DNA from 4 places in the Ruegeria sp. HKCCD4315 genome. Region 2 is predicted to be linked to each of the others. Evidence: riboswitches for the same ligand, from Rfam matches in the RefSeq annotation. Region 2 holds a riboswitch; each other region holds the start of a gene.

Region 1 (3,621 bases), on a different contig from region 2:
ACAGGTATCACCTCGACGGTTGTTCCGGTCTCAGCCTTAAACTGGTCAGCCATTTCCTGCTGTTTCGCCAGACGCTCGGGCTGCTCTTCGGTCGTCCAGAAACGGATCGTGTCCGCCTGTACCGACATGGCCGTCAGCGCCAGTGCCAACGAAGAGCCGAGCATCAGCCTGGCTGCTTTTGGTGTAAGTTTCATGGTCGGTTTCCTCCCCGATTGTCTTCCATGGATCGTTTGATTTTTTTCGCCAACTCGTTCGAGGTCAGCAGTGGCGGCCCGTCAGAGTCGCGTTCAATCAGCACCGCCTGGCTGAGCTCGCGCAAAGTTGCGGGCTCTTCCCCTCGGGTCTGACGTATAAGCATCGTTGCAAGGCGTTCGCCTGCCCGTTTGGAGTCGACGCTGAACGTCGTCAGCCCGGGGCTGGCGTATTGGCATTCCGGGACCCCGTCATATCCAAGAACCGAGACATCGCGCCCGATCTCAAGGCCAAATTCTGCGCAGACAGAGTAGCTTCCCAGTGCAGCCTGATCCGTCGCAAATACAATCGCGGTCGGCGGGACAGGAAGACGCAATAAAGCGCGCGCTTCAGCGGCCCCTTCCTCGCGGGTGCGCGCGCCTTCTCGGATCAATTCGGGATCGACTGGCAATCCTGCAGCCCTAAGCCCGTCGACATAGCCATCCCGACGCAGGTGGCTGTAGTTGAACTTGGGATCACTGCCGACAAACCCGATACGGCTGTGACCAAAACGGACCAGACGTTCGACCGCGTCGCTCATGGCTATTTCGCCGGAAATATCAAACCACGACGTATCGTCCTGATAGCCGGTTCGGCCATATCCTGTCCGACCATAAAGGATGAAAGGCACCTGCAGGTCGCTGAGGTACCCAACTCGCGCGTCATCTACTTCGGTACGCGGCAGGATAAATCCATCGGCCTTTCGTTCTTCGACCAAACGGCCCAAAACATTTAACATGTCCTGCTTCGACTTCGCGGTCGAGATTGTCATCGTCCAGTCAGACGCACTTGCAGCTTCACAAGCCCCTGCCAGAAAGTCCTGAAAAAACGGATTGTGCCGGTCCGGTTCTTCACTGTTGATGACCATGGCAATGGCACGCACGCGCCCCGTTCGAATAGCCTGAGCATGGCTGAGCGGGCGATACCCCATCTTGCGCGCCGTCACCTCAACACGCTTTCGCGTTGATTCTGAGATGTCGGAATACCCGTTCAATGCACGCGACACGGTGCTTTTCGAAAGGCCAAGGTGATGTGCCAATTCGTCAAGCTTCACCCGCCCACCGGACGCGGCGCGCTGGGACCGGATTTGTCGCTGTTGCAATTCGGGATTCGCCATCATTCTTTCATTTAACTGTTCCGAAACCGGTTTCGGCAATCAAAAAATTAATTCCAGCAACCCGCTACGGACAATCCCCGCAATCAACGAACAGGTCACAACACCAACACTTAGACATCACCGCAGCCGATGAGTTTAAAGCGGAACACCTCCGGAATTCGCAGATGACCCTTCCAATGCCGCAATCGGGAGTTGACCGTGCTCAAGTTTTTCTGTCATCAACGCGCCATGTTCGGTTCCGGGGAGTCACCCGGAGGCAATAGGGAATGCAGTGCGGCACATTCTTGGCCAATTCTGCAACTGCCCCCGCAACTGTAAGCGGCGAGCGAGACTGATTACGCCACTGGGTCACACCCGGGAAGGCCAGTTAAGCGTTTAGACCCGCAAGTCAGGAGACCTGCCGAACATGCGCCCTCGGAAAGGGTGCTCATCATCGGCGACGGGGTGTGCGCCGGATCTGTTTGCCCGATGGGGCAAATAGTTTCGCATTCACCCATGTCAAAAACCAATGCGTGCCGGGGAAGGCGCGACGTGAGAAGGACGTATTTGTGAAACACTTTTTGTTGGCCGCGGCCGCTACTGCGGCGCTGCCCGCGCTGGCTCAGGCTCATTTCTTGCTGGAATACACCGAGGATACCATGATCGAGCGTCCGGGCGACGTTCCTGTCAAGTTGGTCTTCTGGCATCCGTTTGAAGCCGGGCACGTGATGACCCTGGAAAAGCCAGAAGAATTCTATGTGATCCACAATGGTGAAAAGACCGATCTGCTGGGTACATTGGAAGAAACCACATTCGAAGGCCCCGAAAACAGCGCCAAGGCATTTCTTGGTTCGGTCCCGGTTAAGCGGTCCGGCGACTATGTGCTGGTGACGGTACCTGCGCCTTACTACGAAGAATCCGAGGATATCTATATCCAGCAGATCACTAAGGCTTACCTGAACCGCAATGAACTGCCCACCGACTGGAATCAACCGCAAGGGCTGGCGACCGAAATTCTGCCGTTGAACAAGCCCTATAACGTCATTGCAGGTTCCACCTTCACCGGCCGTGTACTGAGCGAAGGCGAGCCGGTTGCCGGTGCTGAAATCGAAATCGAATACATGGCAGCTGAGCCCGATCTGGCGGGAAACGGTGCGAAAGATGCCACGGCATCCCCACTACCGGGCGGCGCATTGGTCGCGATTTCAGATGAGAACGGCTATTTCACCTTTGGCGTACCGAAAGCGGGTTACTGGGGTTTTGCCGCTTTGGGTGCGGGCCCAAAAACCGAACATGAAGGCAAAGAACTGAGCCAGGATGCTGTGATCTGGATCCGCGCCTGGGATCTGGAGTAACCCCTATGCACATCGTGGACGGAGCCCTTTCGAACCCAGTTGTGATCGGCGGCGCAATCGCAGCGGCTGGCGGCATTGCCATAGGGCTGAAATCGCTGGACCTGGACCGCATTCCCACGGCGGGCGTGCTGTCGGCCAGCTTTTTTGTAGCCTCGCTGATCCATGTGCCGATCGGCCCGTCCTCTGTGCATTTGATACTGAACGGTCTAGCTGGGCTTTTGCTTGGCTGGGCCGCTTTTCCTGCGCTGTTTGTTGGCTTGCTGCTTCAAGCCGTGTTTTTTGGTTTTGGCGGTTTGACTGTGCTTGGGATTAACACGGTCAACATCGCACTTCCGGCGGTGCTGACATGGATGATCTTTGGCCGTCTGATCGCACGCGGCTCTCCGCTGCAGGGCGCTGTTTGGGGCGGCATCAGCGGAGCATTTTCGATTGCAGCCACTACGGCCCTTGTCGCTGTCTCTCTGGCTCTGTCTGGTGACGAATTCCTACCAGCCGCGAAACTGGTCTTTTTTGCACATATTCCCGTTATGGCAATCGAAGCGGTACTTACCGGTTTTGCTATTCTATTGGCCCGCAAGGTCAAGCCTGAACTCTTTCTTATAGGCGCCCCCGAATGAGACATCTGATTTTTGCAGTTGCGGTATGGCTTACCCCACTTCCTGCGCTGGCCCATAAAGTTATCACAGGGGTCTTTCCCGCAGGCGACGCGATTGAAGGGGAATTGGGCTTTTCCAACGGCGACATGGCTGAAAACCAGGAAGTTGTTGTTTACGGCCCCGATGGCGCTGAACTGGGGCGAACAGTCACAAATACCGATGGATTCTTCCTCTACACCCCCACCGAACCTGTCGCGCACACGTTCAAAGCAGATCTGGGCGCTGGTCATCTAGCCGAGGTCACCATGCCCGCCGAGGAAGTGGCTGAGATTTTGGGCGTGGA
Region 2 (3,621 bases):
TGTGATCAGCGCCAGCGCGTCATCGGCGATTTGGGCATCTTCGGCGGTTGCGATCTTTTGCAGAAGCCCGATCATATCTTCGGGCTCGATCCGGCGCAGATCAAAGCGCTGACAGCGGGACAGAACCGTGACCGGCACTTTGCGGATTTCGGTTGTTGCGAAGATAAACTTCACATGTTCAGGCGGTTCCTCGAGCGTCTTGAGCAGCGCGTTGAAAGCGCTGGTCGAGAGCATGTGGACCTCGTCGATGATGTAGATCTTGTAACGCGCGCTGGCGGCGCGATAGCGGACACTGTCGATTATTTCGCGAATGTCATTCACACCGGTTCGGCTGGCGGCGTCCATCTCCATCACATCGACATGGCGGCCTTCCATGATCGCCACGCAATGTTCGCATTGCCCGCAAGGCTCGGTCGTCGGGCCGCCATTGCCGTCGGGGCCGATGCAGTTCATACCCTTGGCGATGATCCGCGCGGTGGTGGTTTTGCCGGTGCCGCGAATGCCGGTCATGATGAAAGCCTGCGCAATCCGGTCCGCTTCGAATGCGTTTTTCAGGGTGCGCACCATGGCGTCCTGACCCACCAGATCGGCAAAGGTTTCCGGGCGATATTTGCGGGCGAGAACCTGATAGGCGGGGCTGGGCGTGTCGGTCATGTTTTCTCGGTCGGATTCGGTGCTTCGGCTCAGCGTAGTGGCCGCTGCCTTCCGCGTCCACTGCGAGGCGCGATGATTTTTGATTTAGATTCCGACCGGATTCGCACTAAGCTGTTCCAACAAAATTTAAGACTCATTTTTGTAAAGAGTTCCTGGTGGAGGACACACGTTCATGTCGCAGCTGGTTATCTATGCCCTGCAAGTCGCAGGAGGAACGCTGGCCCTGACGTCTATACCCGGACATGGCGGGGACTATGAGACGGATCTGGATACGATTGCCGCGTGGAAGCCGGGGATTGTCATTTCAATGACAACGGATGTCGAGATGCTTCAGCACGGGGCGCAGGATTTTGGCAGCGATATTCAAAGCCGCGCCAGCCGGTGGGTGCATCTGCCGATCGAAGACTTTGGCGCACCAACGGCGGCGGTTGAAGAGGCGTGGCCAGAAGTTAGCGCCGCCGCCCGGCATGCCCTGGCTGGAGGAGGCCGAGTGCTGGTGCATTGTCGGGGCGGCTGTGGCAGGTCGGGGATGGTTGTCCTGCGTCTGATGGTCGAGTGCGGCGAACGGGCTGACAAGGCGCTGGAGCGTCTGCGCTCGCTGCGCCCCTGTGCTGTGGAAACAGACGCGCAGCTGGCTTGGGCGGCCCGGGTTTCCCCGGCGCAGGTGGTGTGACCTCAGGCCGAAAGCTGTTCGGGTGCGTGTACGGTTTTCCGGGGCCGTAGCGTTGCAACCTCGATCATCGCGCAGGGTGGGTTTGCAATGATGCCAGATGGCAGAGTGCGGAACGTGTTTCCAAAAATCAGATCAGCATAGAGGTTCAGGTCCTCAATTGCTGCGTTGGGCTGCGTGTCACAAAACACGCGAACACTGTCTGATTGTGCCTGGAAAATTGCCTGACACCCTTTTGTGCAATGTGAAAGCTCACTACTACCGTCAAACTCGAAGTCGTCGCCTGTGGCAGCCGAAGCTTGTGTCATGGCCTCGGAGATCGAGCGCGCCAGCCGCGCCAGGGCGGGGCAGGTTTTGCCCGTCCGCTGACATACCGTTGCGCTGTATTCATGCGTCTTTGTCTTCCAGATCATCCTGCGCCCTCCGCGCGTGGTGGACAGAAGGATCGGGTCAGGTGGGACAGCGAAGTGCAGTCAGGACCTGCCCGGACACCCCGCCCGAGTTTCGGTTTCAGTTTCGATGGCAGGTCTCCTGACTTGCGGGTCATGGCTTTGCCGACCTTCCCAGCCCTCGGGGCCAGTGGCGTTTCGGCTTTGCTCACCGCTTACAGTTGCGGGGGCAGTCGCGGCATTGGTTAGCGTCCGGATGACCAGACGGAACCGCACCGTGTTCCCTTTTCATCCCGACCCCTTGTGGGGGACAGGAACCATCACACAATCGCTAGCGTCTGATCCGGTTCCGAGTCAAGCGGATCTTTGTCCCCGACGTTTGGTCATGCTGGATGGGTAAAAACTTCCCGCGTAGAGTTTCAATTATTGAAGTAAGAAACTTTGTCTTCGGCGCAGGGTCAGGGATCATGTTGGATACAGAACAGACGGTTTTGACCGAAGAGTTCCTCTTTCCGTCCGGGTCATCAACCCTTTCAGCGCGCTTGTACCGACCGTTGTCGGAACCCGGCACAGTGGTTGTGCTGAACAGTGCCACAGGCGTGCCACGCGACTATTATCGCCACTTCGCACGTTGGCTGGCCGCTGAGCGCGGCATGGCGTGCCTAACCTATGATTACCGGGACTTCGGGCACTCTTTGACCGGCCGCATGAAGGATGCACGTGCGACAATGGCCGATTGGGCCTTGATCGATATGCCGGCGGCGCGGGCGGAAATGCGCAGGCGTTTTCCCGGTGCACAACAATGGACGATTGGTCATTCTGTAGGTGCCATGCTGGGACCCGTACAGCCCGATATCGACAAAATCGACCGGATGATTTGTGTGTGTTCTGGGCTTGTGACCCTGAACGATCACCCATGGCCCTACCGTGGATTGGCCGGGGTGTTCTGGTATGGGCACGCCCCATTGCTGGTCAAAGCGCTTGGGTATTTACCCGGAAAGGCAATCGGTTTTGGTGCGGATTTGCCGGCATCGGTCTACTGGCAATGGCGTAAATGGTGCACCGCTCCTTCGAGTTACATGCCCGAGATCGGAGCCGGGTTGCCTGATGCGCGTTGGACAGAAACTGAAAAACCGGTGGATCTGTTTACTTTTGAAGATGACCAGATGGTCCCACCCGAGGCGGTATGGCGGCTTGCCGATCTCTATGGCCCCAAGGCCAAACGACATCTGCTGAAACCTGCTGAATTTGGGTTATCTGAAGTTGGGCATATTGGGGCTTTTGCTCGTCGTAACGCGGCCCTTTGGCCACGCTTTGTCGACATCTGAACACGTTTTGGGTGAGACCGCGTATCACCCATTAGGCATGTGAGGGGAAAGTGAGAGGTTGGACATCGACCCAAGCGGGGCTCGTTGTGGCTGCTTCCTTCCGGACCTGACCAGGTTGGCGAGGCGCTCGCCCGCGCCAACCTCTCGACTCTGGATATAGGGAAGGCGAGGGCAAAAGACAACCCGTCAGAACGTCAGACGGATCCGCTCGAATCCGGCTTCATCAGGACTTAGCATTTGGGCGTTGAACATGCGCAGCTCATCCATGTGTTCAAGGGCACCGGGACCTGTTCGAAGCAAGGCATTTACGCCCGTTTGAGCTGTCAGTGTAAACGGATAGGGGTGCCGCGATATTGGATCGGGCGGAAGGCGACGAGATAGGTAATCCCGCGTCAGTTCTTTGATGTCGAGCGGCGGTAGGTTGATGCGTTGGGCCGCAGAGGCGGCAGGAAAATGTCCGCCTCCGCTGGCGCGGTAATTGTTGCTGGCCAGGACGAATCTTTGCGCAGGTTGAACAGGTTGGCCACCGAATGTCAGATTGCGAATTCGCCTGTTGTCAGGGTCGACCAACCGACCGTCA
Region 3 (3,621 bases), on a different contig from region 2:
CAAGGGAAAGGTCATCACATGATTGCGATTGGCGAAGCGGCGAGATTGATCGGTCTGTCGGTCGAGACGATCCGCTATTACGAACGGGAAGGCATAGTCGAGAAAGCCGGTCGAACCGCCTCGGGACGCCGCGCATACACGGAACGGGAAATCTCCGAGCTCAGATTCATCAAACGCTGCCGCGATCTTGGCTTTACCATTCAGGATGCATGCGCACTTCGCGAATTGTCCAAAGCGCCCGAGCAAGCTTGTCGTGACGTCGAAGACGTTGCAACAAGACATCTCGACAACGTCAGGTCAAAAATCGCCGCCCTCCAACGGTTGGAGCAAGCACTGGCAGAACTTGTGCAGACCTGCACCGAGGGTGCGGCCTCATGCCCCCTGCTAACGGCGTTGCTCAACGAGCCTTTCGTCAAAGATGTCATTAGCGGCCACTAATTGCAGCGCCTGGAAAACCGAAACTGGCTATCTCAGCTTGCGGAGGAGCGGCTTCATTGTCCCGGTATTCCGTAACCCTCAGCGATGACGGCCGATCTCTGTTGTATTTTTGTTGAATGAGAGAATTGCGATCAGCTTACCCTCTAATTCGCTCTGTTAGCTATGCCGGGCTGGTGATGGCGTGGATGCTCTGATGCTGTCAACTAAGGAAGAAATACCAAAGAATCTGCAAATTTTTGCCGCTTTACCCCTAGAGGCTAAGAAGCTGTTGCAATTCCCCTAAGCACATGAAGGCTTGGAATAAAACACATTGGCCGGGGAAGTTTGGATACTTTAGAGGAACGAGCATGGAGAAGGCAGATATGACAAATCCCACTTTAGTTCAGGGAGTGTTATCGAAAAACCTGCTGGGTTATCTCCCAATGGTCTGTTTTATATGCAGCTTTTTTGTGTCTGCCGCTGCGTCGCAAGCATCTGAGCTTCCCTCGATCGGTCTTGATAGAAAGATTGAAGCGCCATCGGGTGCCAAAACACTATGCAAAGATTATTCGTGGGCGTGCGCGAGCGCTCGTAGTTCTGGTCTCTCCGTGGCGCAAGAAAATCAGATCGTTAAAACGATCAACACGCGCGTCAATCGAAGGATTCGTGCCGTTTCGGATCAAAGCCAATATGGGACAAAGGAGTACTGGACACTGCCGACGCAAGGGTCAGGAGATTGCGAAGACTTCGCTTTGCAAAAGAAGTTTGAACTTGTGCAGAATGGTTTGGATCCTACGAAGCTACTAATTGCGACTGTCTTGGACACCAATCGCAATGGCCATGCTGTTCTTGTCTATCGCTCGAGTGAAGGCGACTTGGTTCTGGACAATGTTACCAACAGGATCAAAACGTGGAAGGAAACCAGGTATCTATTCCTAAGAATACAGGACCCACTACACCCTGACCGTTGGGTGCAGGTTTTTAGCGGCTAAAAGCAAATGTGGCGCGCCCTCGAGACGCGCCACGATAAGCTTTGGTCCTGCGACTACCAGTTGTTTCGCGGCAACCCCAGTTTAGGGCACCGCTTCAAACTTTGGTCAAGCTTCCGCAGCGTTGTACAAGCGCGGAGTCACCAGACCTGTGCTGTTCAAACCGCGCATCGCCTTGGCTGCCGCAAGCACTGCTAGATCAGCAATCGGCTCGATGACTATTACCAGCATATAGGCACCGCCAAAGGACAGAACCGACGCCATAGTTTCAGCACCAAATCCCTGGCCGTAGAAAGCCCAGAACGCAACCCATGCGACTACTCCCCCCTGATACATCGCACTCAGGGCAAGAGCTTGGCCATATTTGAGGTCAACATATGCTGTACCGGGTGCAATGATGCGGCTGGCCAATGCTTGTAGCGCAAATAGCGGCACCAGCAGAGTGGTTAGGTTGATGAAGTACTGCGGAAGATCGAACGGGGCAAAAAACACCCCCTGAATCAGCAGACCGGCTGCCAATCCAAAAGCCGCGGGTGCAGCACCGAGAAGCAGGAACAGCGTCGACCCCAGAATGAAGTGGACTTCAGAGACACCAACCGGGAAGTGTGGCAGGACTTCAAAGAAAAGGAAGACACCAACGGTGGCGAGCACCGAGCGCATGACAAAAGATGCAGGTCCATTCGCACGCAATGTGGAAAACGTTTCTTTCGCTGCGTAAGTAGCCGCGCCTGCGGCGGTAACATAGGAAAGCGCGATTTTGGCACCATTCACGATGCCCGGTTCGATGTGCATTTTATTTCTCCCTACCGCCTCACCCGGCGGCTTGTCAGGTTGAATCGGCCGTAAGGCCGACAGATACAGTCTGGGCATAGCCCGGCGTTTTACGGCAGGTCTCCTGACTCGCGGGTGCTCGCTCCGCCAACCTTCCCGGTTCCATTACGAACCAGTGGTGTCTTGGCATCGCTCTCCGCTCACAGTTGCGGGGGCAGTTACGGAATTGGCGCCGTTAAAAACACCGAACCGTATTCCCATTTAATCCTTTTGGCTTCCGCCATCAGGAACCGAAAACAATTCACCGCTACAATGGCGGCTTCGTTTCTGTCAATTGTCTTTGCGACCTAGTCCGAAGTAGACTCGACCGAAGTAGGGTTCACGCAACCGGCGACATGGTCGACTAGGTAAACCAAGTGTTACCTGAAGCCTCTTGAAGCTCTAGCTGCTAGAGGCTTTAAGACTCGAATTTGATCGCGAAAATGCGATGCAAATACATTAAACTTGTGAACCAGGACGAGATCTATGCTGACAAGGCGCCATTTCATTCAATCAACCACTGCGCTGTTCTCCGCGTCTGCGGCCAGTCCATTGATCGCCAAAACATGGCCAACCTCGTCGCAAAAGACCTATTGGGACAGCCAGGTCACGCCATTTGATTACGATCCAGCGACCTCAAATCCATGGGGCGTTCATGACCGTTTTTTACCACGACGTGTCGTAGCAAATGATGGTTTGGTTCCTGGTGACATCCATGTCGATGCCGTCGCGCGCTATCTTTACCATATCGAGGAAGGCGGGACAGCAATGCGCTATGGCGTAGCGATCGCGCGTGGGAACCTTTACGAGCCCGGTACCTATGCTATCCGGCGCAAGGTCGAGTGGCCACATTGGACACCAACGGCTTCAATGATCGAGCGCAACCCCGAATACGCGGAATTTCGGGATGGCATGGAACCCGGGCCAAGTAATGCTCTCGGCTCTCGAGCCCTTTATCTATACGTTGGGGATCGAGATACTTATCTCAGAATCCACGGTACACCTCAGCCCAGAAGCATCGGTGGTCGCGCAAGTTCTGGATGTGTTAGAATGATCATGGCCCATATCAATGATCTCTACCCACATGTAAAAATCGGCTCGACCGCATACTTATACTCGGCCGAAGATAGCGTCACAGCCCGCTCATAAATTTTGGGCAGCGTAGGTGGACGTCGCTGCCCTCTTTTTTTATCAGGCGTCGCGCGCGGCGCAGATCGGAGCGCCATTCGTCGCGCGCAATGGTACCAATGTCGTCTCGACAGGTCCGCTGTGCTCATACCAGAAGCAATTGTCATCTGGTAAAAGGCGTGCCGTAGCCAGATCCTGCCCCGGCCCTGCCAGTGCAACGACCGAATCTGGCAGGTTACCTGGTTCGAATGCTTTGCTTTTGCCCCCTGTGAACTGG
Region 4 (3,621 bases), on a different contig from region 2:
ATCCGAAGCGCAGGCGTTCATCCAGTCCTTTGGCGGTGTACTGCCGCCTTTTGCAGACTGGTCACCCGAACAGATGCGCAGCCCAGTGGCGCAAACGATCCGCAGCCGCGGGTTGGGGTGGGACATCACCGACTACGCTCAGGGCCGGTTTGATGAACTGGGCCTGTTTCTTTTCACGCTGCGCAACGGCGAAGTGAATGATTTGCAGTCTGGGCGCGGGATGCTTTACGCAGAAAAATTGCTGATTTCGAAAGACAAACAACTGTCTCCGATGCATCGCCACATCATCAAGGCAGAGGACATCATCAACCGTGGCGGCGGCGATCTGGTGATGGAGATTTATGCATCGGACCCAGAAGGTGGCATCGACCGGCATACGCCTGTCACAGTGCCCAGCGATGCCTGCCCTGTTACGTTGCAACCAGGTGAGCATCTACGCCTGAAACCAGGGCAAAGCGTAACCCTGATGCCCGGAGTTTGGCACGCGTTCTGGGCCGAGCACGGTGATTGCCTTATCGGCGAGGTTTCGACTGTGAATGATGATCGAACGGATAATGTGTTCGAAGATCCGATCCCTCGATTTTCAAAGATTGAGGAAGATGCCGCGCCAGATTTCCTATTGGTTTCCGACTACTGACGTAAACCGGGTTGACAATAACCGACAGACAACTGGGCTGAGCCCAAGTGATTTCGTCAAACGCCACTCATTCTCTTGCTTGACAAGTCCAGCACCACGAGACTAGCTGAGCGGGATGGTTCCGTAAGGGATGAAAATGGGAATACGGTGCGGCACAGTTTTTTTGCCAAGTCCGTGACTGCCCCCGCAACTGTAAGCGGAGAGCGACGCCATTACGCCACTGACCCCGAAAGGGTTGGGAAGGTGGGCCGAGCCTTGACCCGCAAGTCAGGAGACCTGCCATCCGATGTTCAACCAACCCGGGGCGGGGCGTCCTGGAAGGAGGCTTTGATGGCACGTTTTTCGCGTGTTTACATTGGTAGCACCTTCTGTCCGCGCTTGGTTTCAAGCGGAGCGGACAGTGTTAAAGGTGACTGACAGAAATAAGCTCTTCTTCAATACCTACTGCGCTGAGGCATCCCGCGGTGCCGTTAATTCAATGCCACGTTACGTTATAACATTGCATATCAATCCAACCCGCAGTAAGCGCTACATGCAATGACGAAAATCGCTGATCATTTCATTCTTGTGTGTGCGACCTGCACAGGTGCCATGTCCACCGATCAAGTGACTGGCGCACTGGCGCAAACATTGCCCGAAGGATTTGCAATTCGAACAGTTGATTGCATGGCAGGTTGTTCCCGACCAACCACCATTGGCCTTCAGGCACCGGGCAAGGCGCAGTATCTGTTTGGAGACATCGACACGGAATTGGATCTGGACGCAGTGGTGGAATTCGCCGGACAATACCGCCTTAGTTCCGATGGCTGGACAAGTGCAACCGAACGCCCGCCCGCGTTATTCACCAAGACCTTGTCCCGAATACCCGCCCTGCCAACCGAGAGGGTGTCATGAGTTTTCTGTCGGTCGAGGGTCTCGAATATTACGCTTTGAACGGCGATGTCCTTTTGCAGGACGTGTCCTTCGGCTTGGAGGAGGGCTCGATTCTGGCAATTGCGGGTCCGAATGGCGCGGGAAAAACAACACTGCTCAAGTTGCTTTGCGGAATAGAACGTATTGCACTGGGTGATGTGCTTATAAGAGGCAAAAGCTTGCGCACCTTGTCCGCGCATGAGCGTGCCCGAACCATCGCGGTCGTAGGCCAGCAAGAAATGCCAGACGGTCGGTTGCGTTTGCGAGACTATGTTGCGCTTGGGCAAATCCCGATTCAGGCGGATAAATCGGCAACCGAGCACAAGGTAGATCTTGATCGAGTTCTGGAAACAACCGGATTGTCTCATCTTTCCCGCAAGCCGATGAGCCAGCTATCGGGTGGCGAGCGACAGCGCGCTCACATCGCGCGCGCTTTGGCACAAAACCCATCCCTGTTGTTTCTGGACGAACCGACCAATCACCTGGATCCAGACGCCAAGGGGCACATGTTGTCCTTGGTGGCCGAGCTGGGCGTCACGGTGGTCATGATCGTCCATGATCTGGTCATGATCCCGGAATTCGCCACGCATGTGGCCTTGATGAAATCCACACGCCTGACGGGTTATGGGCCCGTCAGCGACGTGCTGACCTCAGAACGTGTTCGCGACACCTTTGGTGTGGATTATCTGTGCTTTCAGCATGAGGGCCGCATAATCCCAGCGCTGGATATTCGAAAACGAAAACTGTCATCATAACAGGAGCTTACAATGATGCAGAAACTTTGGCCTGTGGCTCTGTTCACTGGCCTGGCAAGCGGCGCGGTCGCAGAAGCCATCACAGTGGACAATTGCGGCGAACCGCTGGTTTTTGAAACCGCGCCCGAACGGATCGTTGTCCACGACATGAACATGACCGACATGGCGTTCGCATTGGGCCTGCAAGACAAGATCGTGGGCCTGACCGGCATCACGGGCTGGTACAAGACGAGCCCTGATTTTGATGCACAGCGCGGTGATATCCCAGAGCTTGCACCAAAATACCCTACTGTTGAGAACCTCATCGCAGTAGAACCCGACATGTTCTTTGCAGGGTGGTATTACGGTATGCAGCCGGGTGGCGAGGTTACTCCGGACACCCTTTCGCCCTTTGGCATCAAGACCATGGTTCTGACCGAAAGCTGCGTACATCTGAGCAAAGATCGCCCAGAGGCCAGTATGGACCTGCTGTTTGGCGACGTTCTGCGTTTGGGTCAGGTCATGGGCGTCGAAGCCAAGGCGCAAGAGCTTGTCTCGGGCTGGAAAGACCAACTGGCCGCTATCGAAGCCAAAACAGCTGATCTGCCCAAACCACGTGTCTTCCTGTTGGACGGGCCGGCAGATGCGCCGTTTACCGCTGGTAAGTTTGCGATACCGGACGCGATGATCGCCGCAGCAGGCGGAGAGAATGTGACCCATGACATGGACACCAGCTGGGGTCGTACGTCGTGGGAAACCGTGGCTGCTGCAAACCCGGAATTCCTGGTTCTGCTGGACTATCAGACAGGAAACGGTGCAGAAGATACCTTCCAGTTCCTGAAAGATCATCCCGTCATGTCTCAAACCGATGCAGTCAAGAACGAGCGCTGGATCGGCCTGCGCTACGAAGAGCTGACACCCGGCCCGGCAAACATTGAGGCCATCGAAAAGATGGTCAAGGCAATGCACCCGGAGACCAACTGATATGGCCCATTTGGGCCGTTCGATCTTGCTGGGGGCGATCGTTCTGATCGCCCTTTTGCTGCTGTCCATCGTTTATGGAACAACAAATATTCCTGTGCGGGACGTGGTCGCCGCGATTGGTCTAGGAACAGGCCTGATCGATGGCGACATGTCCCCGCTTCACCGGATCGTTTTCGACTTGCGCCTTCCCCGCGCCTTGTTTGCCGCGGTCATCGGGGCAGGATTGGGGGTTGTTGGTGTGGTTTTGCAAACAACCACGCGCAACGATCTTGCCGATCCATTCTTGTTTGGCCTGTCCTCGGGCGCGGCTGCCGGGGCGGTGTTGGTGATCACCGTCACGGGTGATGTACTGGG

Evidence for each region. A riboswitch is a leader RNA that binds a small molecule or an ion and turns the genes downstream of it on or off. The one in region 2 is predicted to bind cobalamin.
Region 1: another riboswitch for cobalamin. It lies ahead of GS646_RS19055 (DUF4198 domain-containing protein); the one in region 2 lies ahead of GS646_RS14995 (hypothetical protein).
Region 3: another riboswitch for cobalamin. It lies ahead of GS646_RS22030 (energy-coupling factor ABC transporter permease); the one in region 2 lies ahead of GS646_RS14995 (hypothetical protein).
Region 4: another riboswitch for cobalamin. It lies ahead of GS646_RS19935 (DUF1636 domain-containing protein); the one in region 2 lies ahead of GS646_RS14995 (hypothetical protein).

The regions. Positions count from the first base shown of each region.
Region 1 covers NZ_WVRN01000002.1:244,643-248,263, reverse strand. Annotated here, with positions in the region: gene GS646_RS19065 (ABC transporter substrate-binding protein) at 1-194, opposite strand, end outside; gene GS646_RS19060 (LacI family DNA-binding transcriptional regulator) at 191-1,348, opposite strand; cobalamin riboswitch at 1,565-1,768, shown strand; gene GS646_RS19055 (DUF4198 domain-containing protein) at 1,897-2,682, shown strand; gene cbiM (cobalt transporter CbiM) at 2,688-3,299, shown strand; gene GS646_RS19045 (cobalt ABC transporter permease) at 3,296-3,621, shown strand, end outside.
Region 2 covers NZ_WVRN01000001.1:3,023,563-3,027,183, reverse strand. Annotated here, with positions in the region: gene GS646_RS15005 (DNA polymerase III subunit gamma/tau) at 1-654, opposite strand, end outside; gene GS646_RS15000 (dual specificity protein phosphatase family protein) at 827-1,327, shown strand; gene GS646_RS14995 (hypothetical protein) at 1,330-1,737, opposite strand; cobalamin riboswitch at 1,828-2,050, opposite strand; gene GS646_RS14990 (hypothetical protein) at 2,181-3,041, shown strand; RNA gene ffs (signal recognition particle sRNA small type) at 3,090-3,188, opposite strand; gene GS646_RS14980 (bifunctional 2',3'-cyclic-nucleotide 2'-phosphodiesterase/3'-nucleotidase) at 3,228-3,621, opposite strand, start outside.
Region 3 covers NZ_WVRN01000003.1:31,473-35,093, forward strand. Annotated here, with positions in the region: gene GS646_RS22020 (MerR family transcriptional regulator) at 19-438, shown strand; gene GS646_RS22025 (transglutaminase-like cysteine peptidase) at 786-1,409, shown strand; gene GS646_RS22030 (energy-coupling factor ABC transporter permease) at 1,515-2,198, opposite strand; cobalamin riboswitch at 2,274-2,487, opposite strand; gene GS646_RS22035 (L,D-transpeptidase) at 2,703-3,365, shown strand; gene GS646_RS22040 (hypothetical protein) at 3,408-3,621, opposite strand, start outside.
Region 4 covers NZ_WVRN01000002.1:446,571-450,191, forward strand. Annotated here, with positions in the region: gene GS646_RS19930 (D-lyxose/D-mannose family sugar isomerase) at 1-637, shown strand, start outside; cobalamin riboswitch at 737-936, shown strand; gene GS646_RS19935 (DUF1636 domain-containing protein) at 1,175-1,531, shown strand; gene GS646_RS19940 (ABC transporter ATP-binding protein) at 1,528-2,304, shown strand; gene GS646_RS19945 (ABC transporter substrate-binding protein) at 2,317-3,267, shown strand; gene GS646_RS19950 (iron ABC transporter permease) at 3,269-3,621, shown strand, end outside.